DNA from 3 places in the Pseudomonas sp. CM25 genome. Region 2 is predicted to be linked to each of the others. Evidence: riboswitches for the same ligand, from Rfam matches in the RefSeq annotation. Region 2 holds a riboswitch; each other region holds the start of a gene.
The links. A riboswitch is a leader RNA that binds a small molecule or an ion and turns the genes downstream of it on or off. The one in region 2 is predicted to bind cobalamin.
Positions count from the first base shown of each region.

Region 1: linked by a shared signal. The riboswitch ahead of HP546_RS13515 (CbtB-domain containing protein) and the one ahead of HP546_RS04520 (TonB-dependent siderophore receptor) in region 2 are both predicted to bind cobalamin.
Region 3: linked by a shared signal. The riboswitch ahead of cobO (cob(I)yrinic acid a,c-diamide adenosyltransferase) and the one ahead of HP546_RS04520 (TonB-dependent siderophore receptor) in region 2 are both predicted to bind cobalamin.

Region 1 is NZ_JABMCW010000105.1:11,861-16,575, reverse strand. It holds partial or broken gene HP546_RS13530 (alpha/beta hydrolase) at 1-499, opposite strand, end outside; gene HP546_RS13525 (LysE family translocator) at 520-1,140, opposite strand; gene HP546_RS13520 (GNAT family N-acetyltransferase) at 1,272-1,751, shown strand; cobalamin riboswitch at 1,833-2,054, shown strand; gene HP546_RS13515 (CbtB-domain containing protein) at 2,147-2,335, shown strand; gene HP546_RS13510 (CbtA family protein) at 2,345-3,031, shown strand; gene HP546_RS13505 (cobalamin biosynthesis protein) at 3,031-3,417, shown strand; gene cobM (precorrin-4 C(11)-methyltransferase) at 3,451-4,203, shown strand; gene HP546_RS13495 (DUF1272 domain-containing protein) at 4,270-4,512, shown strand.
Region 2 is NZ_JABMCW010000023.1:16,294-21,008, reverse strand. It holds gene HP546_RS04520 (TonB-dependent siderophore receptor) at 1-2,099, opposite strand, end outside; cobalamin riboswitch at 2,208-2,416, opposite strand; gene HP546_RS04515 (outer membrane beta-barrel protein) at 2,579-3,325, shown strand; gene HP546_RS04510 (GNAT family N-acetyltransferase) at 3,359-3,928, opposite strand; gene HP546_RS04505 (carboxymuconolactone decarboxylase family protein) at 4,007-4,351, opposite strand; gene lpxO (lipid A hydroxylase LpxO) at 4,471-4,715, opposite strand, start outside.
Region 3 is NZ_JABMCW010000096.1:10,818-15,532, forward strand. It holds gene bluB (5,6-dimethylbenzimidazole synthase) at 1-415, opposite strand, end outside; gene HP546_RS12780 (cobyrinate a,c-diamide synthase) at 412-1,707, opposite strand; gene cobO (cob(I)yrinic acid a,c-diamide adenosyltransferase) at 1,704-2,315, opposite strand; cobalamin riboswitch at 2,435-2,655, opposite strand; gene HP546_RS12790 (hypothetical protein) at 2,823-3,401, shown strand; gene HP546_RS12795 (hypothetical protein) at 3,422-4,715, opposite strand, start outside.

The sequences.
Region 1 (4,715 bases), on a different contig from region 2:
CAGGCCAGTGGCTGCGCCGGCTCGCGGCCTTGCGCGCCAGGGCGTGGCGCTGGTGCAGGCCAACCAGGGCCGCCGCGCCCATCACGCCAAGCATGCGCCGGCTGAACAGCACCGGGTCAAGCAACACGGCACGTGCAAACAGCTGCGGCTCACTGGCCAGCATCAGCCCGGTGAGCACGCCGCCAAAGCTGTGCCCGACGGCAAAGCGCGGCACTTCGCCGTACTCGCCACGCCCGGCCTGAAATGCCTCCACGGCCAACGCGGCGGTACGGTTCCAGCCGCGAAACGCCCCGCCATGGTCACTGTCACCGTGCCCCTGGACATCGCACAGCCACAGGTCGAAATGCTCGCCCAGGCGCATCAGCAAAGGCTGATAGGCCAGGCAGCAGAAGCCGTTACCGTGCAAGAAATGCAGCAGCGGCTTGCCGCTGGCCGCGGTGCGCCAGCCACGCAGGGTGAAGCCTTCGGCACATTCGTGGGACCAGGGGATCAACTGCATGGGCTTGGGCAACTCGCGGGCTAGGAAAACGCCGATTCTACAAACAGAAGCGGGTACAGTGAAATCACCAGCAACAGGGCCATCAGGACATTGAACAGCATCAGCCAACGCGGGTTCTGCAGCAGGTTGCGCAGCGCGCTGCCAAACATCACCCACACGCCCACGCTGGGCAGGTTGACCAGGGCGAACAAGGCGGCGATGACGATCACGTTGGTCACATAGCCTTGCGCCGGTGTATAGGTTGTAATCGCCCCCACCGCCATCACCCAGGCCTTTGGATTGACCCACTGGAACGCCGCTGCGCCCCAGAAGCCCATGGGTTTGCGAGCACCGGACGAAGCCGTACCGACTGGCCCGGAAGTGGCGATTTTCCAGGCCAGGTACAGCAGGTAGGCCGCCCCGGTGTAGCGCAGCACTGTGTACAGCGGCGGCCACGCCTTGAACACCTCGCCCAGGCCCAGACCAACGGCCAGCACCATGACCATGAAACCGACGCTGATGCCCACAGCGTGAGGAATCGAGCGGCGCACGCCGAAGTTCACCCCAGAGGCCAGCAACATGGTGTTGTTGGGGCCGGGCGTGATGGAGGACACGAAGGCAAACAGCACGAAGGCGGTCAGCAGGTCGGCAGAGGCGAGCATAGGGGCGGTCCACTTTCTTTATAGGTGCTGTCACACTAACGGAGTCGCCCTCCCCTGCGACCAGTACAGTTTCATTAAATTATGTAGATACACCTCACTGTATTGCTACCCGAATCAAGGAAGCCGTCAACATGAGCGTTACCATTCGCCCTGCCGTTCGCACCGATGCGCAACAGATTCTGGCCTTCATTACCGAACTGGCCGAGTATGAGCGTGCCCGTCACGAAGTGATCGCCAGCGTCGCCGACATCGAGCACAGCCTGTTCGACGAGGGCAGCACGGTGCATGGCCTGATGTGCGAACGCGATGGCCAGGCAATCGGCTTCGCCGTGTATTTCTACAGCTACTCGACCTGGCTCGGGCGCAACGGCATCTACCTGGAAGACTTGTATATCACGCCCGAGCAGCGCGGCGATGGCGCGGGGCGGCAAGTGCTGCAGCACATTGCGCGCGAAGCGGTAGCGAACAACTGCGGGCGGCTGGAGTGGAGCGTGCTGGACTGGAACGAGCCGGCGATCGGCTTTTACCAGAAGCTGGGGGCCGAGGCGCAGGACGAGTGGGTGCGCTATCGCCTGGACGGGGAGAAGCTGGCGGCGTTTGCTCGCGGTTGATGGGGCGGGAGAGGCGCTGTTAGGGGGGGCATCAGGGCCCAGCTCATATCCCGCAATTGACGCCACGCCCGCCCCATGCTCTCCTTATGCCTGCGTTCAGGTGCCCCTTCTGGGGTGAAACGGGAAACCGGTGCGTCGCGGCCCTTCAGCAGGGTCGGACAAGCCCGGTGCTGCCCCCGCAACGGTAAGCGAGCGAAGCGTCTGTACCACTGTGCCCGTAGTTCGGCATGGGAAGGTGACGCTTTTCAGGAGCCCTGCTCTTCCTCGCAAGCCCGGAGACCGGCCTGGCGTTCATGAACACCCCGCGGTGGGCGGGCGCTGTCGCATTCCCTGGGCAATCACGCTCGGGGCTGCCGCGCTTGTCCGTTGCCCACAAAAAAGCAGAGGAACGCGTCATGCCCGTCACCAGCGCCAAGCCACACAGCCTTGCCACCCCCACCACGCTAAGCCAACGCGTCGTCATCGCCGTCGGCGCCAGCCTGCTGGGCCTGTGCCTGGTCTACTTCGCCGGTTTTTCGCACATCGAGGCCGTGCACAACGCTGCCCACGATACCCGCCACAGCGCCGCCTTCCCCTGCCACTGAGTACGCCCGATGATCACGCGCATTGCCCGTACGGCGGGCTTCAGCGGGCTGCTTGCGGCCTTGTTGCTGACCTTGTTGCAAAGCTTCTGGGTGGCCCCGTTGATTCTTCAGGCGGAAACCTACGAGTCTTCGGCCCCGGCCGCACACCACGAACATGGCAGCGAAGTCGCTGCCCATGAGCACAGCGCCGAAGCCTGGTCGCCGGAAGACGGCTGGCAGCGCGTGCTGTCTACGACCGGTGGCAACCTGGTGGTGGCGGTCGGCTTCGCCCTGATCCTGGCCGCGCTCTACAGCCTGCGCGCTCCGAAGCGCGCCAGCACGGGGGCTTTGTGGGGGCTGGCGGGCTTCGCCGTGTTCTGCCTCGCGCCAACCCTGGGCCTGCCCCCAGAACTGCCAGGTACGGCTGCGGCCGACCTTGGGCAACGTCAGGCCTGGTGGATTGGCACCGCCAGCGCCACCGCCCTGGGCCTGGCCTTGCTGGCGTTTGCCCGCCACGGGCTGCTGAAAGCGCTGGGCGCCGTGCTGCTGGTGGTGCCGCATGTGATTGGCGCGCCGCAACCGGAGGTGCACGAAAGCCTGGCTCCCGAAGCACTGCAAGCCCAGTTCAAGCTGGCCTCCTGGCTGACCAACGCCGCCTTCTGGCTGGCCCTGGGCCTGCTAAGCGCCTGGCTGTTCCGCCGCTCAAGCCAGGCCTGATGCCGGTTTTTTACGCCGGTTTTGGCTGCCGCCGGGGCTGCCCGGTGGATACGCTGCTCAGCCTTCTGCGCCAGGCCCTGGATAATCAGGGCCTGGCGCTGGCCGACCTGCACGGTATCGCCAGCATCAGCCTGAAGGCCAACGAACCGGGGTTGCAGCAACTGGCCGAACACCTCGGTTTGCCTTTGGTGCTGTACCATGGCGCGCAACTGCAACCCTACTCCCCCCTGCTCAGCCACCGTTCTGCTGTGGCCCATGCCCACACGGGTTGCTGGGGGGTGGCCGAGAGCGCGGCGTTGGCCCTGGCCAGCCAGCGGCTCGGCACCGCGCGGTTGCTGCTCACACGCCAGGTGATGGGCCCGGCAACCCTCGCGCTGGCCTGCTGAACGCTGCACCCTCATTTCTTGCAAGGACTTTCCATGACGGTCTACTTCATCGGCGCCGGCCCCGGCGACCCGGAACTGATCACGGTCAAGGGGCAACGGCTGATTCGTCAGTGCCCGGTGATCATCTACGCCGGCTCGCTGGTGCCTGCTGCCGTGCTCGAAGGCCACCGGGCCGAAACCGTGATCAACAGTGCCGAGCTGCACCTGGAGCAGATCATCGCCGCCATGCGCACGGCGCACCAGCAAGGCCAGGACATCGCCCGCGTGCATAGCGGCGACCCCAGCCTGTACGGCGCCATCGGCGAGCAGATCCGCCACCTGCAGGCGCTGGGTATCGATTACCAGATCATCCCCGGTGTCACCGCAACGGCCGCCAGCGCCGCCCTGCTCGGCTGCGAGCTGACCCTGCCGCAGGTGGCACAGACGGTGATCCTGACCCGCTATGGCGACAGCTCGCCGATGCCACCCGGCGAGCAGCTGGCGGACCTGGCGCGCCATGGCAGCACGCTTGCGATTCACCTGGGGGTCAAGCACCTCTCGCGGATCGTCGACGAACTGCTGCCACACTATGGCGCAGACTGCCCGGTGGCGGTCGTGCACCGCGCCACATGGCCAGACCAGGACTGGGTTCGTGGCAGCCTTGGCGACATCGCCGAACGTGTCGCCGCCAAGGACTTCCGCCGCACCGCACTGATTCTGGTGGGGCATGTGCTGGGCAACACTCCGTTCGCCGATTCGGCCTTGTACCGCGCAGGGCACGCCCACTTGTATCGCCCTGGCGACTGAGCATTGCCAGGCTCACCACAGGCGTAGCAGACTCCGGGTTCCCGCTTGCGAACCGGAGTCAAGCTCATGCTGGATCTACGCCCCAACTGCGAATGCTGCGATATCGACCTGCCTGGCGACAGCCCTGACGCGCTGATCTGTTCCTTTGAATGCACCTTCTGCCGCACCTGCGTCGAAACCCGCTTGCAGGGCTATTGCCCGAACTGCAAAGGCCAGCTGGTGACCCGTCCGACGCGGGTCGGCCAGGCCTTGGCCAACAACCCCGCCTCGCCCTTGCGCGTGAATAAAACACACCTCGCCTGCAATTGACCGACCAGAAAATCGACACTCCGCCTTGTTAGCGGTGATGTCTTTCCATTATTTGTAGGAATTTTCAACAAGGCACCCGAGGATTATCAACACTTCTATACTCGGCATTACCAAACTTCAGGATTGGTCGTATCTTGCAGCGCTTCCGATTAACCCGCTTGCAGACGTATTCCTGAGTGATCCAGGAAGGCGGACCACATCCT
Region 2 (4,715 bases):
CAGGCCCGTGGCATCCCCATCAACCACTGCTCACCACTGAACGCCGACACCACATACTCCCTGTCAAACACGTTGTTCACCTGCAAGCCCAAACGCACATCCGGCAACACCCGCCAGGCGATATTGGCATCGACCACGGTATACCCGGGGGCGCTCTGGGTATTGGCGGTGTCGGCATAACGCTCATCCACGTAGCGCGCACCCACGCCGGCCTCGACCTGCTGGCCAAAGCCTTTGCTCAACCACAGGTTGGCCGTGCGCCGGGGCACGTTTGCCGGCCGGTTGCCCGCGCGGTCCTGGGCTACACCACCCACCGTCTCGTCAAAGTCGTCATACCTGGCGCGCACCAGCGACGCGTTTACCGACACCTGCCACTGATGCGCCAGCGCCAGCTCCAGGGTCGCCTCCAGGCCATCCGAGGTCTGCTGGCCGGCCTGCTGCTTGTCGTGGGTGAGCGGGTCGTCCACCAGCAGCTTGTTCTTGACGATATGGTAGGCCGCCAATGTCCATTCGCCGCGCCCCTCCCAAAAGCGCTGCTTAAGGCCCACTTCGGTCTGCTTCGCTTCGGTCAGGTCGTAGTGCATCTGTGCCGGGCTCAGGCTGATGAGGTTGTCTACCCCGTCCTCGCTGGTGGAATACTGGCCGTACAACGACAGATCCTCCGTCAGCGCAAAAACCAGCCCGGCGCGCCAGTTGCCGCCTTGCAGGCTGCGGTCGCTGCGGCTGTCATTGCCCAGGTTGTCGCGGTCGATATGGTTCTGGTCACGGCGCACGCCGGTCACCAGCGACAGGCGATCGGTGAGTTGCAGGCGGTTTTCCGCAAACAGCGCGAAGGTGCCGGTGGTGGCGAGCGATTGCGGTCGCAGCGGCGAGGCGCTGTGGAAGTCGCCCGGTTGCGGCTGCCACGGGTCGATGTAGTCGCCGCCCACATCGTCGTACGGCGCATTGCTGTCGATGTTGAAACGGACCTTGTTGTACTCGGCACCCACCACCGTCTTGCTGGCCAGCCCGAACAGGCTGTGATCGAAGGCGAACGTCTGACGGTCGCCGAACTGCTCCTGGTTGTGCTTGATCTCCAGGTAGCTGCCGCGTAGCAGCTGCTGGCGCGCGGCGTCCCAGCTGTACGCCTCGGCATTGCGCCAGTGGCGGCGGCTTTTCATGTAGTACAGCTGGTTGCTGGCGCTGACCTGGTCGCTCAGCGTCCAGTCCGTGGTCAGGCGGGTCCACTCATCGACGTAGTGCTGCTTGTCGTTCTGCACGTTGTAGTTCTTGTAGCGCAGGCTGCTGCGGTAGTGGCCGTCGATCAGCGGCGTGCCGTAGTAATTGGCAGGCTTGGCATCGCCGCGCTCGTGGGCGAGGGTGAAGCTGAGGTCGTCAGTGGCGTCGAAGCGCAACGCGGCGCTGAGCGCCAGGCTGTGCGAGGGGGTGCGGTCAACCCAGCCATTGCCGGCTTGCTGGTTCAGCGTAAGCCGGTAGCTCAGGCGTTCGTCCAGGCTACCGCCACTGTCCAGCCCGAGCTGCTGGCGGTCCCATGAACCGTAACCCAGGCGCAGGTGATTGCGGATGTCGCCGCTGAAGGGCTTTTTCGGGATCACATTGACCACCGCACCGGTTGCACCCTCGCCATACAGCACCGACGCCGGGCCACGCAGCACGTCGATGCGCTCCACCATCCACGGGTCGACCGGGAATGTCTGGGTGCCCGCGCCGGCATACATGCGCGCGCCGTCGAACAGCGTCATCACCGAGCCGTGCCCGGTGAAGCCGCGAGCTGCAAGCCCCGTCCCGCCATCGCCTGGCGAGCCGATGTAGGTAATGCCCGGTGAACGGGTTACCGCATCCTGCACGCTGAGGTTGTTGCGCTGCTGGATCTGCTCGGCGCTGATGCTGCTGGTGCTGGCGGGTGTTTCCAGGGCACTGAGGCCCAGGCGCGACCCGGCCGTCGTCGGGGTGGCGAGGTCGAGGATGCGGTTGTCGAACGTGTCGGTGATGGCCGTTGACGGCAGGGCCAGAGGCTTTGGGTCGAAGTCATCGGCCTGGGCCGGCAGGGCGACGGCCAGGCAGGCCGCCAGGGGGTGAAGCTTGAAGATACGGGACATGTCGTTCCACTGCTGCAGGAATGAATGCATCCCGGTGGAAAACACGCAAAGGCTTGCCGTGCAGGCGAGCGCGCGCACGGATTCCGGCCTGCGCCCGCCCACCGCGGGTTGCCAAACAAGGCTTCAGGCCGGTCTCCGGGCTTGCGAGGGGCATGAAACCTTCACCTTCCCATGCCTGAGCACAGTGGTATCTCGAAGGGTTCGCTCGCTTACCGTTGCGGGGGCAGCGCCGGACTTGTCGTGGGCAACACGATGCACCGGCTTCCCGTTTCACCTTGCGCGCGGCGGCGCAGGGCACCTGAAACTGGCGCGCATATGACCACTGCACAGCACGGTCGTCAACCATCGGGCTGACAGGCAATCGCGTGATGAACGGCAAATTCCTGAATATTTGCTGAAGCTTTTTCGAACTATCGCGCCGCCGGGCGTTTCGGAATGTGGGCTAGCTACCCGTTTACATGTCATGGAGACATAGATGCATGCCTACTCATAACCTGCTCCGCCACACCTGCATCCTTGCCCTGATGGGCACCCCGTTGGCAGCCCATGCCGCACCCAGCACCGACCCTCTGTTCACCGTCGGCATTCTCGGCGCCTACGACGAATTCAAGTTTCAGGGCGGCAGTGAAACCCAGACCGAACACGTTGACGAAGGCGGCATCTTTGCCGGCTTTGGCAACAAGATGACCGCAGAGTCCGGTTTCATTTACCAGCTGGGTGCCGAAGGCAAGTATGCCGAGAAGCACGACAACAAACTCAAGGAGGGGCAGGCAGGGCTGGACCTGGGCTGGCGTGCGGCGGTGGATGCGCGCAACTTCGTCGATGTGATCGTGGGCGGCGGCTACATGTGGTCACGGTTTGAAACCGAGCACCGCAGGATCGAAAGCGAACTCACCTACAAGGCGCCGTTCGCCAAGGCGGCGTTGGGTTACAACCACCAGTTCGATGCGGCCACCTTGCGCGTGGAAGCCGGTGTACGGCGAACCCTCGATGGCCGGGTAAAACTGAAGGTGGAAGACTTTGGCAGTGACAGTGCGGACATGAAAGACCGCACCAACCCTTATGCCGAGGTGACCCTGCTGATGAACCAGCAAGGCAACCTGCCGATCCAGGCGGGCGTGTACTACACCCGCACCGAATACCGGCTCGACGACGAGACGCTGTTGGCCGACAACACCGAGCTCAAGCGCGACGAGTACGGCTTCAAGATAGGCCTGGCCTTCTGATCCGGCGGCCCTGCAAACGCACCTGCAGGGCCTTTACCGACCGCGCCGCCGCGACACGCGTGCTTCGATGTTCTTGCGCCCGATCAGCAGCGGCGGTTTCTCTGTCACCGGCTCATCGGCCAGCCACTTGTACATCACCAGGCAGTCCACCAGCCCCAGGCGGGCATGGCGATAGGCCTTGGGCAGCCGGCCAACCGTTTCGAAGCCCAGCTTGTGCCACAACGCCACCGCCACCTCGTTGCTGGCCACCACCGAGTTGAACTGCAGGGCCAGAAAGCCTTCCTGGCGTGCCAGCTTCTGCGAATGTTCGCACATCAGGCGTGCCACGCCCCGGCCGCGGGCGCTCTCGCAGACCATGTAGCCGCAATTGCCCACGTGCGCGCCAGGGCCGGCCGCGTTGGCCTTGAGGTAATACGAACCCAGCAGCTCGCCATCCTCCTCTGCCAGCAGCGTGTGTAATGGCAGCTCCAGCCACAATTGGCGGGCCTGTTCGGCGTTCAGGGCGGGGTCGAATGCGTAAGTTTCGCGGGCCTGGACGGTGGCCTGGAAGGTCGGCCAGAAACGTTCGAAGTCTTCCGGCGTCATGGGGCGAATGTGGATCATGCGGGTTCCTGCGCGGGCTGGGCCGCCCAGTCTGGGCGGCGCGGCGCCGTCGCGCAAGGGTGGCGGCGCCGTTTGTGCTCAGCCGTTGGCCTTGCCCACTGCATCCATGGCCCGCGCCGAGTAGACCAGTGCGGCCCCGGCGTTCATCGCCACGGCCACGCCGAGCGCCTCGGCAATTTCCTCGCGGCTGGCGCCATGCTTGACCGCCTGCTGCGAGTGCACGGCGATGCAGCCGTCACAGCGGGTGGTCACGGCCACGGCGAGGGAAATCAGCTCGCGGGTCTTGGCGTCGAGGTGGTTGGTCTTGGCCCCCGCACCACTGGCGGTCATGTAGCCGGCCACGGTGTCGGGGGAGAGTTGCTTGAGATCGCCGATGCCGGCCATCAACTGCTTACGGTAGGCGTCCCAGTCCATCATGCTCATCGTCTTCACCTTGGGGTGGTTGCGAGTGGAGCTTTCAGGCTAGTCGAAGAGTGGCAGGTGTGAGGCTTGTACTTTGGTGGGTGTACGCAGGTCGTAGGCAAAACGGCCTGCGTTGCCGGTCAGATGTAGATGAACACCAGCAGCAGCGCGGCGACCACTGCCCACTTTTCCAGGTAGTAGCGTGTGCGGTTGCGCTTTTTCATCGCCTTGCCGCGCTCACGGATCTTGTAGATGCGGGTAAACAGCCGGTTGATGCCGCCGGTCTTGTCGCCGGCACCGTTGGGCGCTGCTGCGGCGGCCATGACCTTGCGGCTGAACCAGCGGTTGAACGCCGTGGCCCAGCGGTACTTGAGCGGGCGTTCGA
Region 3 (4,715 bases), on a different contig from region 2:
TCTGGATGGCGCAGGCCAGCGAGGCGAGGTCCATTTCCGGCAGGGTGCGGCGGCCGAATATGTGCGACTCACGGTTGTCCATCAAGGCCGCCACCAGTAGCTCGGCACAGTCGTTGATGCCCTCCACCTTCAGTTTCATGAAGGCATCGGAGCGCTCGCCCAGCGCCTCGGCGGTACGCACTCGCTCCGCCTCCACCAGTGCCTGGATACGTGTACGCAGGTCACGCTGGGTAATGCGGATGAAGCGCCAGGGCTGCATCAGCCCGACACTGGGTGCCTGGTGCGCGGCAGCCAGCAGGCGGCCAAGCAGTTGCGGCGCTACCTCGCCAGCGGCGAAATGGCGCATGTCGCGGCGCTCGCCGATGGCCCGGTAAATGGCGGCGCGCTCGGCGTCGCTGAAGGCGTGCTGGCTCATGGTCGCAACAGCGCCGCCGCCGCGTCCGGGTTGGAGGGGAAGTAGAAGTGCACGTAGGAAGCCGTCAGCCGCCCCAGGCGATACACCGCTTCATTGCCCCGCCCGCCGTTGGGGCTCAGGCCGCGAGCGATCGGTTCCTGCGTGGTGCTGGTCAGCGAGTGGTGATAGGTGTGGCCACGCAGGGTGCCTTCCGGCAGCGCCACTGCCTGCAGGGCCAGCGCTGCCAGGCGCTTCTGCATGGTTGCCTCGCCGGGCAGCAGGCCGAGCAGTTCGGCACGTTCGCCGGCCACATCGGTCAGGGCATCAAGCAGGTACAGCATGCCGCCGCACTCTGCCAGCAGCGGTTTTCCCTGGGCGTGATGGGCACGGATCGCCTCGCACATCGGCGCGTTGGCAGCCAGGGCGTGGTGGTGCAGTTCAGGGTAGCCGCCCGGCAGGTAGAGGCTGTCGACCGCAGGCAATTCGCGGTCATGCAGCGGCGAGAAAAATTCCAGGTGTGCACCCTGGTTGCGCAGCAGTTCGAGGTTGGCGCCATAGGTGAAGGCAAAGGCTTCGTCCCGTGCGACACCAATACGCACGCCGGCCAGCAAGGCAGCACTGGCTTGTGGCTCGGGCGCGGCAAAGGCCACTGGCGGCGGCAAGGCAGCATCGCAACTGGCGCCCAGCGCCTCGGCGGCGGCGTCCAGGCGTGCGTCGAGGTCGTTCAGCTCGCTGGCCTGGACCAGGCCCAGGTGACGGCTGGGCAGTTCGATGCCACGCTCGCGCGACAAGCCACCGTACCAGCGCAAGCCTTCGGTCAGGCTGCCCTCCAGCAGTTGCGCGTGGCGCAGGCTGCCGACACGGTTGGCCAGCACGCCGGCGAATGGCAGGTCGGCCTGGTAACGTGCCAGGCCCAGGGCCAATGCGCCGAAGGTCTGAGCCATGGCCGTGCCATCGATCACCGCCAGCACCGGCACGCCAAAGTGGCGCGCCAGGTCGGCGCTGGACGGCGTGCCGTCGAACAGCCCCATTACCCCTTCGATCAGGATCAGGTCGGCGTCACCTGCGGCTTGCCACAACAGGCGGCGGCTTTCCTCGGCACCGATCATCCACAAATCCAGTTGATAAACCGGCGCACCGCTGGCACGTTCCAGAATCATCGGATCGAGAAAATCTGGCCCGCATTTGAACACCCGCACCTTGCGCCCGTGGTTACGGTGCAAGCGGGCCAACGCAGCAGTAACGGTGGTCTTGCCCTGGCCCGAGGCCGGTGCCGCGATCAACACGGCGGGGCAATGACGGGGCTGGTTCACAGTTCTACGCCCTTTTGTGCGCGGATCCCGGCCTGAAAGGCGTGCTTGAGCATGCCCATTTCGGTCACCGTGTCCGCCAGCTCGATCATCTCGGGCTTGGCCGCACGGCCGGTGACGATCACATGCTGCATGGGCGGACGGGCCTGGATGTCGGAAAGCACCTGGTCAAGGTCGAGATAGCCATGCTTGAGGGCGATGTTCAGCTCATCCAGTACCACGAACTGCACGCTCGGGTCCTGCAGCAACTGGCGCGAAACGGCCCAGGCCGCTTCGGCGGCGGCGATATCACGCTGGCGGTCCTGGGTCTCCCAGGTAAAGCCTTCGCCCATCACGTGGTAGCGCACCTGCTCGGGGAAACGCCGGAAGAACAGCTCCTCACCGGTGCTGTTACGGCCCTTGATGAACTGCACCACGCCACACTGCATGCCATGGCCCAGGGCGCGCGCGAGCATACCGAAGGCCGAGCTGCTCTTGCCCTTGCCATTGCCGGTCAGCACCAGCAACAGGCCGCATTCGTTGGGGGAATTGGCGATACGTTCGTCGATGATCGCCTTCTTGCGCTGCATGCGCGCCAAGTGGCGTTCGTCGCGTTCGGTGGGTTCGCTCATCAGGGTTCTCCGCTGGCTGGCGCCACGGCAACGCGCGACGGCAGGTAATAGGCAGGCAAACGGAGAACGCGCAGGGGCCGCGGCCGCAGGCCACGGTGCACCGCGCATCACCCTCCGTGATGCCGTTGGCAGTTTCAGGCCGGTCTCCGGGCTTGTGAGCGGGCCTTGGCCCGGGCCTGCGCGCCTTCCCGGGTGCTGGCACCCAGTGGCCCTGCGCGGCCGCGACTCACCTACCGTTGCGGGGGCAGCGCCGGAATCGCGCCCTGCTGGCGCCCACCGGCTTCCCAGTTTCACCCTGCCAGGTCGAGGCTGGCAGGGCACCTGAAACACGCGCGAAGGTTAGAGGGTTGCACCCTGAGCGTCAATCGAACCGGGACCATTGCCGTCGAACAGGCACGCCACCGCGCAATGGCCAAATCCCCAAGGTGTGCCACACTCAACCCAGTGATGGCTCATAGCCATCACCCCCGAGTGAATGGGAACACACCTGCAACAGGAGAGCGCAGCATGCGAGGCCAGATCATCAACAACCCGCGCCTGGAGTTTCTCAGCCCCGTGCTGGAGCGCTGGGTCGACTGCATCGACCGCTTCAACCAGTTTGCCGGCGATGCTGAAGCCCCTTACTGGCACGGCGCCGCTGCCAACGTCGGGCTGCTGGCAGCGGCCGCCTGGCAGGCCGAGCTGGCAGCATTGCAGCAGTTCGCCGGCAAGAAGCAGCGCGACGAAGGCGAAAACGAAGGGCGTTGCGACCTGTCGATCATCAGCGCCGAGGAGGCCCTGTACCTCAGTACAAGCCAGCGCTGGCCGAAGGTCGGCCGGCTGGACATGGCTGGCGCCCTGCAACAGACCGCCGCCCTCGCCCGACAGGTCGCCTACCCGAGCCAGTTGAAGGCGGCGGCGCTGTTCATCAGCCCCTGGAAAGCAGGCCAGCACGCCAGCCCCGAAGAACTGCAGGACCTGGTCGACGACCTGAAAACGCATACCGCCTGCGCCATCGCCTGGTACTTCCCGTATGCCTATCGCAAGCTGCACAACGAGCAAGGCCAGTACTTCCCGGGGGTGGCGCTGCTGCTCAAACAAGCCTGAGCAGCGGGACGGCCACAAGATCAGGCCGGGAAGAAACGATCGACCAACTGCGGGCTACCCAGGCGCTCGAGGTAGGCATCCCTGGCAAACACCACGCCAGTGCGCAAGTCATACACCGGACCTGAAGCCGGCTTGGGTACCTGGCGCAACCGGACATTGACAAAGCGGTAGTCCGCCCCGGTGATCTGGCCTATATGCTCGATCTGGAAATAGGCGCCAGGCATGAACAAGGTTTCGGCTTCCTCCTTGTAGGCAGAGAACGCCGTGACCGGAACGCCACTCGAATACGCGCCAGCAGGTAGTTCGAACACCACTGAACTTTCATCGAACACACCGAGTTCCCCCGTACTGGCCATGTCATCCGGGTCGGCGGCGAACTTGCGCATCATGTATGGGTTTTCGGTGAAGGATGAGAGATCGGTGTTGACCAATGTATCGCCTACCTTGAAACGCCCACTGCAAAAATGCACGCCACTGGTGCCTCGTACCCCGTGCCCGCCGCGGTAAAGGGGGACTGCAGCATCCCGGGGCAGGCGCTCCATACTGGTTGCAAGCTTGTTCAGGTAGCGGACCGACGAGCTGGTTCGCTGCCCCTCACGCAGGAAACTGTTGATCGAATCATCATGCGTGTAGACCTCGATCAGGCTGTTGTTGTAGCCCGCGCCCTCCCGGTAGGTGTATTGCGCCTGCCCCTCGTACTCGACGTATTCGTATCCCTGGGAATCGGATAACGGATCGCCCCCGTCAGGCACCAAGGCGATATCCGCTGAATCCAGCAGCGCCTGATGCCGCAAGAACGCCTCAGTGGAGATTGCAGCACTACGCTGCTGGTTACTGCGCATGTACTCGTCCCAGAATGGCGATGTCTCACTTGCCAAGCCGTCGTCAGGGGCCCCACCCGTCAGCCGCGGCGGTTCGAGCATCTCCCATTCGCCACTACCTGACAGGCGCACCGGGCGTATGGGGCTGAAGGCGAACGGGTTGCCCGGGTCAACCACCAGCCAGTGCTCGAGCTCGCTGCTGTAGCGCACCCGGTACGGCAGGCCACCCAGGTCAATCCAGCATTCGCCATTGGCGCCAAGCCGGATGCCCTTGAGCTCGTCGGCGCCAAGCGGCTTGCCCGCCAGCAGTACATTGGCCTCCTGCCCCTCCAGCACCTGTTCAGGCGCGGGTGCCACTTGCCAGCCGGCCAGTGAAGCCTCTGCCTCGTGAAATGCGGGTCGATACGACAGGGCTCTGAGCGTGCTCGCAGTCTTGGCGTCGACCTCGACCATGCCCAAGGCCGCGAAGATACTGTCGAAAATCGCTGCCCCC